4 regions of the Bradyrhizobium sp. MI1.3 genome follow, and region 2 is predicted to be linked to each of the others. Evidence: predicted binding sites of a transcription regulator. Region 2 holds the regulator's gene; each other region holds the start of a gene.
The links. The regulator LexA, encoded in region 2, represses DNA repair genes until DNA is damaged. The targets are predictions, from matches to a motif close to TGTTCNNNNTGTGTTCNG.
Positions count from the first base shown of each region.

Region 1 (4,281 bases), on a different contig from region 2:
ATCTCGGTGCCAATCTCGGCTATGAATGGGGTTCGGTGAACAACAATCCCGCAAAGCCGTCAGGCTTCGTCGGCGGCGTTCAGGCCGGCTACAATTTCCAGACCGGCCCTTGGGTGTTCGGCGTCGAGGGCGACATCCAGGCCGCCGGTGCCGACGACACCTTCGCGCCGTGGAAGTTCTCCAATCCGTGGTTCGGTACCCTGCGCGGCCGCGCCGGCTATGCCTTCAGCAACGTGCTGTTCTACGGCACGGCGGGCCTCGCCTTCGGCGAGCTGCGCGCGCAGACGTTCGGCTGGACCGAGTCGCACACCAGCGCTGGCTGGACCATCGGTGCCGGCGCGGAAGTCGGATTCGCGCCGAACTGGAGCGCCAAGCTCGAATATCTCTATATCGATCTGTCGACGAGTCAGTTCGCGATTACAGGCGTGTCAAACGGCTATAGCGCCAGCGTTGTGCGCGCAGGCGTGAACTATCACTTCTGATAGCTAAGAAGAAAATACCGGACCAACCTCCCGGCCGCTTGCGGCCGGGATTTTTTTTACGCCAGGCTCGCTAGGGAAGGATGACCAAATCGACCGCCTTCGGCCCCTTGCCCTTCTTGTCCGGTTCGACTTCGAAAGTAATACGCTGTCCTTCGGCAAGGTCCTTCAGTCCGGCCCGCTCCACAGCAGTAATATGTACGAAGACGTCGCGGCCCCCGTCGTCCGGCTTGATGAATCCGTAGCCGCGCTCACCGTTGAAAAACTTGACCGTTCCCGTCATGGCCATCGGGAAACTCCCCCTCATTGCTCCTCCGTCGTGACGCAGACGCACGTCACGATATGACCGGGCCTTACGAAGCCCGGGAGCTGGCCATCCTTGGGCAGACCATTTGGTCCGACTGGATCTTTCTTAGGCCTTCACTCCGCCGCAACCATTCGCGGAAGCGGAACGTAAAGCCAGTCACGGAAACAGCATAATACGGTTCTCCGCAGATTGACCACCGCTCCTGCATATTTTTCCCAAGATGCCGGAGTGTTACGGTCTCGGCACCTCTAATCGGAATCTGGCAGCGCCACCCTGGCCGAGCGGCATTTCCAGCTCGGGCAGGATCGTCTTGAGCTCGCCCTGCAGCGTGTAAGGGGGATTGACGATCAAGAGCCCGGTGGAGGTGAGAGTTGCACCGTCGGCCTGCGGCGCCACGCTGAATTCGAGGCGCAGGCATTTTCCCGGCGGTTTTGCTGCGGCTGCGAGCCGCGCCACTGATTGCACCAGCGCGTCGGTGGCGCGCCGGCTCTTGGCGGGATACCAGATTACATAGATACCGGTCGGCCATTTCGCGAAAGCCGTCGAGAAGGCCTCGCCGAGCTTTTCGAACTCGTCCTTTGCCTCGAACGGCGGGTCGATCAGGACGATCCCGCGCCGTTCCTTTGGCGGCACGAAAGCCGGCAACGCCATCCAGCCGTCGAGGTCGACCACGCGGGCCTGCTCGTCATGGCGCAGCACGCCGATCAGCGCTTTCCGCGCCTTCGGCTCGAGTTCGCAGGCGACGAGGCGATCCTGCGGCCGCATCAGGGCGCGCGCGATCAGCGGCGAGCCCGGATAGGCCTTGAGCTCGCCTTTCGGATTGAAGGCGCGGACGATGTCGAGATAGGGCTTGGTCAGTGCCATGGCGTCGTTCGACAGCCGCGCGTGCATCAGCCGCGCAATGCCCGTCAGCCACTCGCCGCCGCGGCGCGCCTCGTCGCTTTCGAGATCGTAGAGGCCGGCGCCGGCATGGGTGTCGATGACGCGGAACGCGCCCGGTTTGTCCTGGAGATAGGTGATGATGCGCGCCAGCACGATGTGCTTGATGACATCGGCGAAGTTGCCGGCATGGAAGGCGTGGCGGTAATTCATGCAAGAGCACTACGCCACGTGGCGGCTTGAGCAAAGAGGCACGATGCCTGGGCTACCCACCCCGGATCGGCGGCATCGCCACCTGGTCGCGGCGGCAGGCGCGGCGGTCGATCTCCTCGCAGGCGCGGAATTGCAGGTCCTTGCTGAGGCAGATGCGGACTTCCGATAGCCGCGTCCGGTTGCAGGTGATCGAGACGGCGGCATTGCTGAGGCCCGGATTGGCCTTGATGAAGGCTTCCTCCACCTCCGCCGGCGCCACGGTCTTGGCCTGCGACAGATCGAGATATTCAGCCGGAATCTTGATCGCGGCGCGCGCCTTCCGGATCGTCTCGAAATAGCTGCGGTCGGCGAGCCCCGAGCAGGTGCCGTGCTTGTCCCATTCGTTGAAGATCAGACCCGGCGCCGGCATCAGATCGAGCATGGAGGAGACGATGCTGCGGTTCAGCCGCGGCGAGGGCCGCTGGCAATATTCCGGAAAACCGTTCTCATATTGCGGCCACAGACCATGCACCACGAAAGCGTAGGGCCGTCCGCTGCACTGGGTCTGCGAGCGGCCGCCGCGCTCCGCCGCCTCCTCGCAGAAGGAGGGCGACCACGACAGCGACAGCACATAAAAATCGAATTCGCCGGGCGTGTTCTGCCGCTTGTCCTGGGCCTTGGCACCGCCGGCCAGCGCAGCCAGCCCGGCTGCAAGCGTCAGCGAGATCATCAGGCGGGAGAAAAAATGCAATCTGGAATGAAACATGGCGACGCCCCTCAACTAGACTGTGCAGAAGAGCCTAGCAGGCGGTAAGAACATTTCAAGAACAAAATTCGGACGACCGTCGTTCGGCCGCCTGATCGGTCCGGATCAGAACTTTTGCAATTATTGTTTGGCGGCGCGGCAGGCCGGGTTGTAGGCCCAGTTGCGGTCGAGCCCGACCACACACCATTCGACGCCCTGGCCGTAGCCGGCGAAGCCGCCATCCTCGACAATCGAGAAATGCACCTTGCGCAGCTTGCCATCCGTGAGCATAGCCTCGCCGGTGCAATAGCGGCGCGGGATGTTGTCGGACGCCCAGGGCCGGAACGCGGTCTCGTGAACGGCGGAGAAGCCGGTGATCTTCAACGAGGAATTCCAGAACGAGCTTTCTTTCTCCCAGAACTGGCTGGCGATCGTCGGCAGCGCCCTGTCGCATTCGGAGACGTTGCCGTCATAGCGCGGCCCGCTCAGCCAGAAATTCAGCTCCAGCGGATTGGCGGCCCTGGCCTCACCGAGCGACAGCGCCCCGAACAGGAGGCCGAGCACGGCGGCAAAGCGGAGCGATTTCAGGAAGGTCGAGGCGCGCATGGGCAATCCAGACAGCATGATCTGCGAGGGTCGGACGGTGCCGCGAAGGCCGGGGGAGGTCAAGTGCAGCGCGGCAACACTTGCCGACGAGTTGACCGCAATGCTGCACCAGAGGGGTCTTCGGTTCTTTCCACCGCCGCGCCGGCACCGTAAACTGCCACCAACCAATCGGAGTGACGGGAATGCGAATCATTGCGGCCGCGGGCCTACTTGCCTTGGGTATGATGGCGAGCCAGTCGGCGCGCGCCGATCTCCTTCCGGTGCCTCCGTTCAAGGGCAACGACACCGGCGGTATCATCGCCTATTCGATGGCAACCCAGGTCGATGCGCGGCAGGTCGCGGTCGATCACTGCGCGCGCTACGGCAAGGTCGCCAAATTCCTGGCGATGCAGGCCTATGAGGGCGGCTACATCTCGTTCTCCTGCCGCTGGGTGCCTTATGGCGCGGCCGACCAGCCGATCCGCACGCTCTACTGAGGCGCTTTCGCAGCGCCGCTACCTCTCAGCCGGGAGCTTCCCACATGACGCGCAAACTCGCTTTGCTCGGCTCCGCCCTTTGCCTCGTCGTGTCGGCAGGCAGCGCCCGCGCTGACGACCTGCCGGTGCGCAAGGCGGGCCTGTGGGAATTGAAGATGGTCAGGACCGGCACGCCGGTGCCCGAGATGACCATGCAGCACTGCACCGACGAGACCGTCGACAAGGAGATGAACAACAACGTCTCCCCGATGGCCAAGCAGATTTGCGCCAAGCAGGACATCAAGAAGACCGCGACCGGCTATGTCAGCGATTCCGAATGCAATGTCGCCGGCATCAGCACGACCTCGCATGCCGAGATCACCGGCGATTTCAATTCGGCCTATACAGTGAAGACGTCGTCGCACGCGCAAGGCGGCGCCGCCGGCGCAGCAGGCCGCGACACGACCCTGCAGCTCGAAGCGAAATGGCTGGGGGCCTGCAAGCCGGACCAGAAGCCCGGCGACATCGTGATGCCCGGCGGCTTCAAGATGAACGTGCGCGACATGGACAAGCTGAAAGCGCTGTTGCCGAAGTAAGACTCTTCCCTCTCCCCTTGCG
Region 1 covers NZ_JBVVPQ010000003.1:32,119-36,399, reverse strand. The annotation lists gene AC0L3A_RS02510 (outer membrane protein) at 1-482, shown strand, start outside; gene AC0L3A_RS02505 (cold-shock protein) at 553-768, opposite strand; gene AC0L3A_RS02500 (23S rRNA (adenine(2030)-N(6))-methyltransferase RlmJ) at 1,018-1,878, opposite strand; gene AC0L3A_RS02495 (ribonuclease T2 family protein) at 1,931-2,623, opposite strand; gene AC0L3A_RS02490 (hypothetical protein) at 2,744-3,208, opposite strand; gene AC0L3A_RS02485 (hypothetical protein) at 3,391-3,684, shown strand; gene AC0L3A_RS02480 (DUF3617 domain-containing protein) at 3,729-4,259, shown strand.
Region 1: AC0L3A_RS02495 (ribonuclease T2 family protein) is a predicted target of LexA. The motif match lies at 2,670-2,687, and genes of this name have one in related genera.

Region 2 (4,281 bases):
CTGGTGCATCCGAGCTTCCAGATGTCGTTTGCAGCAACGCTCGGGCTGGTGGCGCTGGTGCAGATCGGCATGCCGAATTTGTTTGCCTCGCCGGACCATTCGGCGACTGCACGCATTGCGATGTGGGGCGGCCGCGAGATCGCGATGCTGTTCATGGCTTCGCTGATTGCGGGACTTGCGACCACACCCTACGCCGCTTTCCACTTCCACCGTGTCACGCCGTTCGGCGTGCTGGCCAATCTCGGCGCGATGCCGGTGGTCTCGGCGCTGGTGATGCCGGCGGGGCTGTTGGGGCTGCTTGCTGCACCGTTCGGGCTGGACAGCGTGTTCTGGTGGCTGATGGGGATCGGCATCGACTGGATGGTCGCGGTCTCGCGCTGGGTCGCAGCATTGCCGGGTGCCGTCGGCCGCATCGCGGCGTTCGGGATCGGGCCGCTGATCGCGGCGAGCCTGGGAATCATCGTGCTGGGCTTGTTGCGGACGCCGCTGCGCTGGTCCGGCGCCTTGGTGCTGCTGGCAGCGATCCTCTGGGGACTGTCGGCGCGGCAGCCCGACATCCTGATCGCCGGGGATGGCGCGAGCGTCGCCGTGCGGGGCAAGGACGGATATCTGCACCTGATCAGGACCAGCAAGGACAGCTTTCTGCTCAAGGAATGGCTCGCTGCCGACGCCGATCCGCGCGATGCCGGCAGAGCCTCGCTGGCTGATGGCGTGTCCTGTGACGAATCCGGCTGCGTGACGCCACTGATCGACGGGAGGCTGGTCGCGCTGGCACTGCGGGTCGACGCTCTCGCCGACGATTGCAGTCGGGCCGCGCTGGTGGTGACGACGCGTCCCGCGCCGCCCGATTGCGCGGCGATGGTGGTCGATCGGCAGCGGCTCGCCAGCCAGAGCGCACTGGCGCTGACGCAGCGTGGTGACGGATTTGTGGTTCAGGCGGTGAGGGCGAGAGGCACGAGCCGCCCCTGGTTGCCGGCCGGCGCCGGCGAGGGTGATTTCGACGGCAGCCTTGCGCCGAAGGCGACCGCGCCCCGCATCAAGGACGCAACGCCGGCGGAGACCGACTTGCAGGCCGACGATTGATCTGATGGTGCGGAGCAACGCAGCGGGTCGGTGCGTCCGCTCGGATTCGCTGGCGCAAACCACACCATCTCGCCGGCCACGGCCGGCGATGGCAATTCAATCCTGACCTCCGACCTCGTAGCCGGAGGGCGGCTGTTTCAGCCGATCGGCAGGTGCGTGACGGTCGGCTGCCTGTCGGCGATGATCTGCGCCTTGTGCTCGCGCTCGATGACCGACTGGGTCACAGGCAGTTGCAGCACGGTCGCGCGCTGGCCTTCGACGAGCTGCGTCACCAGCACAAATTTGCCGTCGGGGAATTCGATCGCGTCATGATGGCGGTCGGGAACGTGCGGATCGATCTTGCCGAACTTGCCCACGCGGGAATTGATGGTCCGCGTCCAGATCCAGCGATTGTCGTAGCGGACGTCGTCTGCGAAGGCGAGCTCCGTTCCCGGCAGCAGGCAGACGGCAACAGACGGATCGGCTGCGGAGGCGAAGCCGCGCGTCGAGGTGCCGCGGAAATTTGTCGTGACGATCGTCTCGCCGACTTCGGCGGGGCGCGACGCGACGGCATGCAGGCTGTAGTCACACATCGGGTGCTCCTCATGCTGGGATAGCAACCCGCGTCTCTTATCGAGGCGCAGGCCTCTATCAGAGTTGAAGCACGAAAGCTCTGCTCGGTTGTGGGCAAATCTGCGGCTGGTTTCCGCAAGCCGCGATCACATTATCTTTCCCGAATTCAATAGGAACAAAGAGAGTTGCGATGCATTCGGGAGGCGCATGCGCGAATATTGCCGGCTGGTGCAACGACCTCGATCGCTCGTCGCTGTTTCCTCGCACACTCGAGCCGCGAAGCGGTGCTGTTTCGGTGCTGCTTCTTGGGCGTCGCGAGTAGCCAGCGCCGGAGGAGGGGCCGGATAGTCTGTGCAGAACCAGAAAGACTATCCAGCCGGAGCGGACGATGATCCGCTCCAATCTCTGACCGGCGATGCCGATCGGAAGCGCGCGAGGCGCCAACTTCTCCAGGTATCAAGTACGTCCGGTATCAGTACTTCCGGTAAAGCCCGATCAGCTTGCCCTGAATCTTCACCCGATTGGGCGGCAGGATGCGGACCTCATAGGCAGCGTTGGCGGGCTCGAGCGCGATCGAGGCGCCGCGACGGCGGAAGCGCTTCAGCGTCGCTTCCTCGTCGTCGATCAGCGCCACCACGATGTCGCCGGTATCGGCGCTCTCGTTGCGCTGAATCAGCGCCATGTCGCCGTCAAGGATGCCGGCATCAACCATGGAATCACCGCGCACTTCCAGCGCGTAATGTTCGCCCGAGCCGAGCATGTCGGGCGGTACGCTGATGGTGTGGCTGCGTGTCTGCAACGCCTCGATCGGCGTGCCGGCGGCGATGCGGCCCATCACCGGTACCGCCACGGGGCGTTCGCCCTCGTCCGCGGGCAGGCTGGAGCCCGCACGCACCTTGCCGAGATTGCCCTCGATGACGCTGGGGGTGAAGCCGCGGCGGCTGCCGGCGGCTGCCTGGAGCTCCGGCAGCTTGATGACTTCAATCGCACGGGCGCGGTTGGGCAGGCGTCGGATGAAGCCACGCTCCTCGAGCGCCGTGATCAGGCGATGGATGCCCGACTTCGAGCGCAGATCGAGCGCATCCTTCATCTCGTCGAAGGAGGGCGGCACGCCGCTTTCCTTCAGACGTTCACTGATGAACCGCAGAAGCTCGTATTGTTTGCGCGTTAACATCTCGACCAAAGTCCCCCGGTTGATGTCGTCCGATTCCGAGACGCAGAATTCGGCAATAAGCCGCTACATGCTCGAAACAAATCATGAACGGACACTATATGTTCGATACATGTTCCGCAACTGCTTAATTTACCGTGAACAGAGCAAAGTTCGCAGAACGCGCGTTGCGGGGGTGCTCAGACGGGGAGCCGCAACACTTCGCAAGCCGTGCCGGCTTCGGCCTTCGGCGCGAATGGTGCGCGCACGAGAAGTACCTGTGCTGCAGCGAGATTCGCAAGCAGCGAAGAGTCCTGATGATTGACGGGAAGAACGACGCGTGTGCCATCGTCACGCTCCTCCAGATGCGCGCGCAGATAGTCCTCGCGCTGGTCGTTGGCGCCGACGCCGCGGCCGAGCACGGCGCGTTCGCGGCGATGGTGAATCACTGAACGGCCCGACAGGGCGCGAATCAGCGGCACCATGAACAGGAAAGCGCACACGTAGGACGACACGGGATTGCCCGGCAGGCCGATCACACCCATTGCGCCGAGTCGCCCGTGCATCATCGGCTTGCCTGGCCGCATCGCGATCTTCCAGAACGCCATCGCGATGCCTTCGTCCCGCAGTGCCTGCTGGACCAGATCGTGGTCGCCGACCGATGCGCCGCCGGTCGTGATCAGGATGTCGGCGCCGCTCTCGCGGGCGCGGCGGATGCCGGCGGTGGTCGCCTCCAGCGTATCGGCGGCAATACCGAGGTCGATCGTCTCGGCGCCTTCGCTGCGGGCGAGCGCGTGCAGGGCGTAGCCGTTGGAATAGACGATCTGGCCGTGGCCTGGCGTGGTGCCTGGCATCACCAGCTCGTCGCCGGTGGCGAGAATCGCGACCTTTGGACGCCTGAAAACGACAAGGTGCGGATGATTCATCCCGGCAGCGAGCGCGAGGTCGCGCTCGGTGACACGGCTTCCCTTGCGCAGGAGCACGTCACCCTCGCGGAAATCGACGCCGGCGGGGCGGATGTGCCGACCGGCGATCGCGGCTTCCTTGATCATGATCCGCTTGCCGGCGGCGACCGTGTCCTCCTGGATCACGACGGCGTCCGCGCCACCGGGAACGACGCCGCCGGTGAAGATCCGTACGGCCTCGCCGGCGCCGATCGTCCCGGCGAACGGTCGGCCCGCCGCGACTTCGCCGACCACGGTGAGCTCCGAATCGATCGTCGCGGCATCGGCCGCGCGCACCGCGTAGCCGTCCATCGCCGACATCGCCTGCGGCGGCTGCGTGCGCCGCGCCGCGAGGTCACACGCGAGCACGCGATGATGGGCCTCGTCGAGGGAAATCATTTCTTCCGGCAGCGGCTCTGCACCCGCCAGCACCGCGGCAAGCGCGTCGGAAACCGGCATCAAGGCCACGGCGAAAACTCCTGCTCGGCACGTTCGGGCGAATGTTCCGCACGTCTTCTAGCCGAGCGCGGGCGCAGAGGCAAAAACCGCTGA
Region 2 covers NZ_JBVVPQ010000013.1:100,919-105,199, forward strand. The annotation lists gene AC0L3A_RS12370 (ComEC/Rec2 family competence protein) at 1-1,083, shown strand, start outside; gene AC0L3A_RS12375 (hypothetical protein) at 1,221-1,655, opposite strand; gene lexA (transcriptional repressor LexA) at 2,108-2,809, opposite strand; gene AC0L3A_RS12385 (molybdopterin molybdotransferase MoeA) at 2,986-4,197, opposite strand.

Region 3 (4,281 bases), on a different contig from region 2:
CTTCACCAGCAATTGCCGCAGCGCTGTGACCTTTGCCGCCGCTTGATCCGGCGGCAGGTCCGCCTTCACGATGGTTTCGGCCTCGGCCTGCTTTCCTTCCAGTCCCAGCACGAGCGCGAGATTGGCGCGCACCCGGAGATCGGCGGGATTGCGCTCGTGCGCGCGGCGCATCGTTTCCTCTGCCCGCGGCAGATTGTTCTGCAGCATGTAGGACAGTCCGAGATTGGACAGCACCGACGGTTCGTCCGGCACGATTTTCAGTGCGGCGGCGTAGTATTGCTGCGCCTCCTCGTTGCGACCGAGCTGATCGAGCGCGGCGCCCTGCGCCGACAGGATATGCCAGTCGGGATCCTCGGGCGAATGCGCGCGACCGAGGACGTCGAACGCCTGCTGGAAACTGCCGCTGTCGGCGAGCGCGCGGCCATAGCCGGCGAGCAGCGCCTTGTTGCTGGAATGGGCAAGCACGGCCTGCTCCAGCACCGCGAGCGCCTGCGCGCGCTGGCCGGTCTGGCGCAACGCCTTGCCATATTCGAGCGCGACGTTGGGATCGCCAGGCTTGGCGCGATAGCGCTCGCGCAGCGCGTCCATGTCCGGCCTCACGTCTGGCTTGGCCTCGGCCCTGACAGCCGTGTCCGATTTTCCGCCGAGCGCGCCGGTGATGTCCTCGATGCCGGTGGTCTGACAGCCGCCCAAGGCCAAGATCAGAAGTGCGGAAAACAGATATCTCGCCGGAGGAGAGGCGACGGACAAACGCTTGGACATACTCTGATCACTCGGCGACTGATCAGAGATGCTTACCGATTAACGCTAAAGTCCCGTTAAGGCGGGGCGCTTCCGAAAGCTCAGTCGGTGAATTCAGCGCCGAACTCGCAGCCGATGCGCCAGCGCAGGCGGCACTGCCGGGAATAGTCGGGCGCGAAGATGATGGTGAATTGCGGCGGCACTTCCAGAAATTCCGCCACCACTTTCACGCCGCCATCCGAAATATCCGTGATCGTGCAGTCCCGCGGCAGCGAACCCGCGCCAAAATGAATCTTGGCGAGCCGCGTGCACATCCGTCGTTCGCTTCTCCGGCGATTTGCAAGCATCTGAATTGTTCACCCGTTAGACCACGGCCCATCCCGCAGCCTAGGAGTAGCGGACATTCGTTGGAATGTGCTGAGCAGAGCAGCTTGCATTCGAGGCGTAGTGTCTTCGACGTGTTTACGATCGGTTAAGGCCTTCCGGCCCTCTCGACCCGTTCCCGTATTGTTCTTGCAAGAACTGGCCCGCTCTGCTACCCCTAATTGTGCAAAAGGGCAGGCTGGTTCGGGCATGGTTCAGCGGGTTTCTACCGTCGCCTTTGAGGGGATCGAGGCCCGTGCGGTCGACGTGCAGGTGCAGGTCGCGCCCGGTCTGCCGGCCTTCGCGATCGTCGGTCTCCCGGACAAGGCGGTGTCGGAGGCGCGCGAGCGGGTCCGCTCGGCGCTGATCGCCTCTGGGCTGGCGCTGCCGGCGCGCAGGATCACCGTCAATCTCGCGCCCGCCGATCTGCCCAAGGAGGGCAGCCATTATGACCTGCCGATCGCGCTCGGGCTGATGGGGGCGATCGGCGCGATCCCCCCGGATGCGCTGACCGGCTTCACGGTTCTGGGCGAGCTTGGCCTCGACGGATCGATCGCACCGGTGGCCGGTGTCCTTCCCGCCGCGATCGGCGCCAATGTGCGCGAGGAGGGGCTGATCTGTCCGGCGGCTTGCGGCTCGGAAGCGGCATGGGCGAGCCCGGACATCCAGATCATCGCCGCAAGTTCGCTGATCCAGATCGCCAACCATTTCAAGGGAACGCAGGTGCTGTCGCGGCCGGTGCCGAAGGTGCATGAAGCCGCCGCCTCGCCGCTCGACCTGCGCGACATCAAGGGCCAGGAGAGCGCCAAGCGCGCGCTGGAGATCGCGGCCGCCGGCGGCCATCACCTGCTGATGATCGGCGCGCCCGGCGCCGGCAAATCGATGCTGGCGGCACGCCTGCCCTCGATCCTGCCGCCGCTGTCACCGGGCGAGTTGCTCGAAGTCTCGATGATCGCCTCTGTCGCCGGCGAGATCGAGGGCGGCGCACTGACGGCGCGGCGGCCGTTTCGATCGCCGCATCATTCCGCCAGCATGGCCGCGCTCACCGGTGGCGGCATGCGGGCGCGGCCAGGCGAGATCTCGCTCGCGCATCAGGGCGTGCTGTTCCTCGACGAGCTCCCCGAATTCGATCCGCGCGTGCTGGATTCGCTGCGCCAGCCGCTGGAGAACGGCGAGGTCTCGGTGTCCCGCGCCAATCACCGCGTCACCTATCCCGCACGCTTCATGCTGGTCGCGGCGATGAATCCGTGCCGCTGCGGCAATGCGTTCGAGCCCGGCTATGCCTGCAAGCGCGGCCGCATCGATCGCTGCACTGGCGACTACCAGGCCCGCATCTCGGGGCCGCTGATGGACCGTATCGACCTGCGCATCGAGGTTCCCGCCGTGACCGCGGCCGATTTGATCCTGCCGCCGCCGGCGGAGGGCTCGGCCGAAGTCGCCGCGCGCGTGGCCGCCGCGCGCGACATCCAGCTCGCACGCTACGCGGACGCCGGCCTGCCGAAGGTTCGCACCAATGCCGAAGCGCCGGCCTCGGTGCTGGAGGAGATCGCCAAGCCGGATGCGCAAGGCCAGAAGCTGCTGCGCGACGCCGCCGAGACCATGCGGCTGTCGGCGCGCGGCTATCACCGCGTGCTGCGGGTGGCGCGCACGCTGGCCGATCTCGATCGTGCCGACAAGATCGGCCGGCTGCATCTGGCCGAAGCGCTGTCCTACCGCGCACTCGCGGAGGATGTGCGCCAGTTGGCCTGAGCAATGCGCCGCCGCAGCTTTCTCGACAACATCACCATGCCCGAGATTGAACCATGACCGACGTCAATGCCTGCACCATCAGATTTGTCCGCCCGTCCCAATATGCCGATCGGCTGAGGTCGTACGAGTTGTGGGTCAACGGGACCAGCGTTGGGAAGCTTGCGCGCAATGACGCGTTGGAGGTCACGCTGCCGGCCGGTGCCTGCACGATCGAGGCGACTATTGATTGGGGCAGAAGCCAACCGCTCATCGTTCGCACCACTCCTGGCCAAATCGTCGAGATCGAGGTCAGGAACAGGTGGGGCGCCTGGGCAGCGCTGTGGGCGATCAGCTTCGGCAAGAACAGCTATTTGGTTCTCACTGAAGTCGAGCGAAAAACGAACAGAAGCGCTTAACCGACTGAGATTCTCATCCCCAGATACCGGCATCAACCCGGCGGTAACGAGTTTCCTTTACGCTCTGCAAACCATAAGGCCCATCAGTTCCCCGTACAGGGCCTGGCGAGTAGCGTGTCATGTTGCGTTTCAAGATCCTGGCCTCGGTTGTTCCCCTGTTGGCGGCCGCGGTGTTCGCGCGCAGCGAGATCGGATCGGTCTCGCATCCCTGCATCGCCCTCGGCGACACCTCGGTCGAGCTGACGTCGCTGTTCTGGACCGCCGGCGTGCATGTCGCCTTCACCGACGATCCCGCGCGCGCCACGGTGCGGGTTCAGATTACCGAGGATGCGGACGCTGCCGACTTCGCCGTTGTCGACGATGGCCCCGGTTCGGAATCGGAGTCCTGCCAGGCCAACCCTTCGACTCGCCTGATCTCGATTGCCGCACAGCCCGTCGACGGCGGTCAGGTGGTCTATCTCTCCACCGAGGGGCCGGCGGATTACCGGGTCTATGTGCGCTCGAAAACCTTCTCGCAGCGCGAGGCGGCGGCGCTGATCGTCGGCGCCCGCGGCGGCCACCGCCATCTCCAGGCGGCCTCGCTTTGAGCCGCCTCGCTTTGCGCCGTTAACGTCTCGTCAACCCTGTTTGGAGGCGGTCGCAGGGCCTCAAACTGTTCGCAAGGTCGGCGGCACATCGTCGTTTACAGCGAGCACAGGTTTTTACGAAAAGAGTCGGGTCGGTGGCGATGGATCGGACGTTCCGGATCAAGGTGCGCATGCGTCGCTTCAGGCGACAGTACCCACGAATCGCCTTCGCGATCCGCTCCTTCATGATCTTCTCGGCGACCTTCGGCGGCGCCTATGGGTTTGTCTCCGGCAGCCGGTCCGAGACGTCCGGCTACGATCCCAATGCGTTTGCGATCGGCGTCAGCTTCCTGTTCGCGCTCGCCTGCCTCGGCCTCGCCACGCTGAGCATGCGCCTGCGCTTCGTCAACAAGCGGATGCGTGCGCTGGCTGCCCACAACGAAACGCTGATCGACCGCAATTGGGAG
Region 3 covers NZ_JBVVPQ010000007.1:172,412-176,692, reverse strand. The annotation lists gene AC0L3A_RS07375 (tetratricopeptide repeat protein) at 1-762, opposite strand, end outside; gene AC0L3A_RS07370 (PilZ domain-containing protein) at 843-1,088, opposite strand; gene AC0L3A_RS07365 (YifB family Mg chelatase-like AAA ATPase) at 1,315-2,853, shown strand; gene AC0L3A_RS07360 (hypothetical protein) at 2,907-3,248, shown strand; gene AC0L3A_RS07355 (hypothetical protein) at 3,368-3,835, shown strand; gene AC0L3A_RS07350 (PAS domain-containing hybrid sensor histidine kinase/response regulator) at 3,976-4,281, shown strand, end outside.
Region 3: AC0L3A_RS07365 (YifB family Mg chelatase-like AAA ATPase) is a predicted target of LexA. The motif match lies at 1,239-1,256, and genes of this name have one in related genera.

Region 4 (4,281 bases), on a different contig from region 2:
CTGTCGACCTCAGGCGGCACCTCGGATGCGCGCTTCATCTCGAGCTATTGCCCGGTGATCGAGTTCGGCCTGGTCGGCCAGACCATGCACCAGGTCGACGAGCGCGTGCCGGTCAGGGACCTGGAGCAGCTGACCAAGGTGTATCGCGGGATTTTGACGCGGTATTTTGGGTAGGCTCTTCTGCCCGCCCAAACTCCGCTGTCATCGCCCGGCTTGACCGGGCGATCCAGTATTCCAGAGACGGCAGTGACTGAGCCGAGAGGCCGCGGCGTACTGGATGCCCCGGTCAAGCCGGGGCATGACAGTGGTGGATGTAGCGAGAGCGCGCGCCCTCACCCCAATCAGTAATCCACCTGCATCAGATACAGCCCGTCCGGCGGGGCGACGATGCCGCAGGCGGCGCGGTTGCGTGCAGCGAGCGCTGCGGAGAGATCTTCGGCGGTCCAGCGGCCTTCGCCGACCCACATCAGCGACCCCACCATCGAGCGCACCTGGCTGTGCAGGAACGAGCGCGCCGAGGTGAGAATCGTGATCTCGCGCCCGTCGCGCAGCACGTCGAGTTGATCGAGCGTCTTCTCCGGCGACCTGGCCTGGCACTCGGTGTCGCGGAAGGTGGTGAAATCGTGCTTGCCGAGCAGGCGTTGTGCCGCCGCATGCATCGCATCGGCATCGAGCCGGCGCGGCACACGCCAGGCGTGGCCGGCATCGAGCGCGAGATTGGCGCGGGTGTTGACGATGCGGTAGCGATAGTGGCGCTTGATGGCCGAGAAGCGCGCCTCGAAAGTCTCCGGCACGATATCGGCTTCGAGCACGGCGATGGGATGCGGGCGCAAATGCGCATTCAAGCCGTCGCGAAAACGGCCCTGCGGAAACTGCTTGTCGATATCGACATGCGCGACCTGGCCGCGCGCATGCACGCCGGCATCGGTGCGCCCGGCGCCGTGCACGCGTGCATCCGCGCCGGTCATCGCCTTCACCGCCGCTTCCAGCGCGCCCTGCACCGAGGGCAGCGTCTCCTGCACCTGCCAGCCGAAGAACGGCGCGCCGTCATATTCGATGATGAGCTTGTAGCGGGGCATCTTGTCCAGTTTCGCTGTCATCGCCCGGCTCGACCGGGCGATCCAGTACTCCGCAGCCTATCCGTTCGACCGAGAAGCCTCGGCGTACTGGATACCCCGCCTTCGCGGGGTATGACAGCGTCAGGTGAATTTGGCGCCGGGCTTCAACGGCACGCCACGCAGGAAATCCGCGGCCTGCATGCGTGCCTTGCCTTCGCGCTGGAGCTCGATCAGGCGGATTGCGCCTTCGCCGCAGGCAATGGTGAGGTGATCGTCGAGCACCTCGCCGGGTGCGCCCGCGCCTATCGCCAGTTCGCAACGCAGGATTTTTACGCGCGCGTTCTCGCTCACGCCGGTGAGCTCGGCCCAGGCGCCGGGAAACGGCGACAGGCCGTGGATATGGCGCAGCACCTCGCGCGCGGGCCTGGTCCAGTCGATCCGCGCTTCGGCCTTGTCGATCTTGGCGGCGTAGGTGACGCCATCCTCGCTCTGCTGCTTGAGCTGAAGTCCGCCGCGGTCGAGCGCGGCCATGGCGCGCACCATCAGATCGGCACCGAGCCGGGCCAGACGATCGTGCAGATCGAGCGCGGTCATATTGTCCGTGATCGCGAGCCGTTCCGCCATGGCGACGTCGCCGGTGTCGAGGCCAACATCCATCTTCATCACCATCACGCCGCTCTCGGCATCGCCGGCCATGATCGCGCGATTGATGGGAGCAGCACCGCGCCAGCGTGGCAGCAGCGAAGCGTGCAGATTGTAGCAGCCGAGCTTTGGCGCATCGAGGATCGCCTGCGGCAGGATCATGCCATAGGCGACGACGACGGCCGCATCGGCGTCGAAGGCGCGGAATTCTTCCCGCGCCTCCGGCGTCTTCAACGTCTTCGGCGTCAGCACGGGCACGCCGAGCTTTCGCGCGGCCTCTTCCACCGGGGTCGGCTGCAATTGCAGGCCACGCCGTCCGCCGGGCTTCGGCGCGCGCGTATACACGGCCGCGATCTCGTGGCCGTGCGCGACGAGCTCGAGCAGCGTCGGCACGGAGAAATCGGGCGTGCCCATGAAGATCAGGCGGAGGGGCATGACAAGGACTCGGTACGTTCCCTCCCCCCTTGTGGGGGAGGGTTAGGGAGAGGGGTGCCACACGACGCGCTCTCTCGGTTTGAGGTTTCGCGGCACGCACCTGATTCAGATGACGGAGAGACTTCCGTCTGGGCTACCCCTCTCCCCCGCCCTCCCCCACAAGGGGGGAGGGAGCGCAGGGGAGTGTGAGGCAGCACTAAACCTTACTCACTCGCCGCGCTTGGCGGCTTTCTCGAATTTCTTCAGCACGCGGTCGCGCTTGAGCTTCGACAGATAGTCGACGAACAGCACGCCGTTGAGATGGTCGATCTCGTGCTGGATGCAGGTGGCGTAGAGGCCTTCGGCGTCCTCCTCATGCACCTTGCCGTCCAGATCGATGTAGCGCACCCGCACCTTCGCGGGACGCTCGACCTCCTCGTAATATTCGGGGATCGACAGGCAGCCTTCCTCGTAGACCGACAGGTCCTCCGAGGAGGCGATGATTTCCGGATTGATGAAGACGCGCGGCTCGGGCTTGGTCTCGCCGTCCTGGTCGGGCTTGGCGAGGTCCATGGTGATCAGCCGCAACGGCTGCGCGATCTGGATCGCCGCGAGCCCGATGCCGGGCGCGTCGTACATGGTCTCGAACATGTCGTCGGCAAGCTTGCGGATCTCCGGCGTGACCTTCTCGATCGGCTTGGAGACCAGACGCAGCTGCTTGTCGGGCAGGATGATGATTTCTCTGAGGGCCATGGCCGCGATTTAAGCCGCGCGTTCGATGCGGTCAATGCGGCCGGGAACCCGTTAACCCTCCGCTAACCATAAAACTTCGGGTTTCGTTAACCATCAAAATTAACAGGGCATTACCTCGAAATGTTCGCTATTCGTTCGTGCCACAGTGCGAATCGGCTAGAAGGGCAGGCATGAACGAGATCATTTTCACGGCTGGCGACTGGCCGGTGCGCACGGTGGACGCGCTGATCGGCTTCGGCGCGCTGGTCCTCATCCTGCTGGCGGTCATCGCCGTGGTGATTGCACGCTCGGGGCGGCGCGGCGCGGAACTCGCGATGGCCAACGCGATCCGCGCCGACGAACTCGAGGAGCGCATCAGCCAGATGCTGCATGCCCAGAGCGAGGCTTCGGGGCGGGTCGATGCCATGACCCAGACGCTGGCCGGCCGCCAGGCAGACATGGCACGCGCGGTCAACGAGCGGCTGGATTCGGTGACCCACCGGGTCGGTCAATCCATGGAGCACACCACCCGCAACACCATGGAGAGCCTGCGCGCGCTGCACGAGCGGCTCGGCATCATCGACAGCGCGCACAAGAACCTCACCGACCTCACCACGCAGGTGACGACCCTGCGCGACGTGCTCGCCAACAAGCAGTCGCGCGGCGCCTTCGGTCAGGCGCGAATGGAGGCGATCGTCCAGGACGGTCTGCCGAAGGGCGCCTACGAGTTCCAGTTCACGCTCTCGACCGGCAAGCGTCCGGACTGCGTCGTGTTCCTGCCCGACCAGCGGCCGCTCTGCATCGACGCGAAATTTCCGCTGGAAGCGATGACCGCGCTGCATGATGCGCGCACCGATGAGGAAAAGCGGATCGCCACGCAGCGGCTGCGCGGCGACGTGATGAAGCACGTCAGCGACATCGCCGAAAAATATCTCGTCGCCGGCGAGACCCAGGAAATGGCGCTGATGTTCGTGCCGTCGGAATCGGTCTACGCCGAAATTCACGACGGTTTCGACGACGTGATCCAGAAGGCGTATCGCGCCCGCGTCGTGCTGGTGTCGCCGTCGCTCTTGATGCTCGCGATCCAGGTGATGCAGCAGATCATGAAGGACGCGCGCATGCGCGATGCCGCCGACCAGATCCAGACCGAGGTGATCAAGCTCGGCGACGATCTCGGCCGCCTGCGCGAGCGCGTGCTGAAATTGCAGAAACACTTTGCCGACGCCAACGAAGACGTCCGCCAGATCCTGATCTCCGCCGACAAGATCGAGAAGCGCGCCGGGCGCATCGAAGAGCTCGATTTCAGCAAGACCGATGCGCCCGAAGCCCCGCATCTGGTGGCGACCGGCGCTGCCGAGCTGTTCCCGAGGAAGCTCCAGGCGGGGGAGTGATTCTACGCTGAGATGCGGTAACCTGCCGCCTCAATCTCGCTGTC
Region 4 covers NZ_JBVVPQ010000128.1:124-4,404, reverse strand. The annotation lists gene dapE (succinyl-diaminopimelate desuccinylase) at 1-174, shown strand, start outside; gene truA (tRNA pseudouridine(38-40) synthase TruA) at 342-1,079, opposite strand; gene fmt (methionyl-tRNA formyltransferase) at 1,200-2,135, opposite strand; gene def (peptide deformylase) at 2,343-2,867, opposite strand; gene AC0L3A_RS38965 (DNA recombination protein RmuC) at 3,038-4,237, shown strand.
Region 4: def (peptide deformylase) is a predicted target of LexA. The motif match lies at 2,989-3,006, and genes of this name have one in related genera.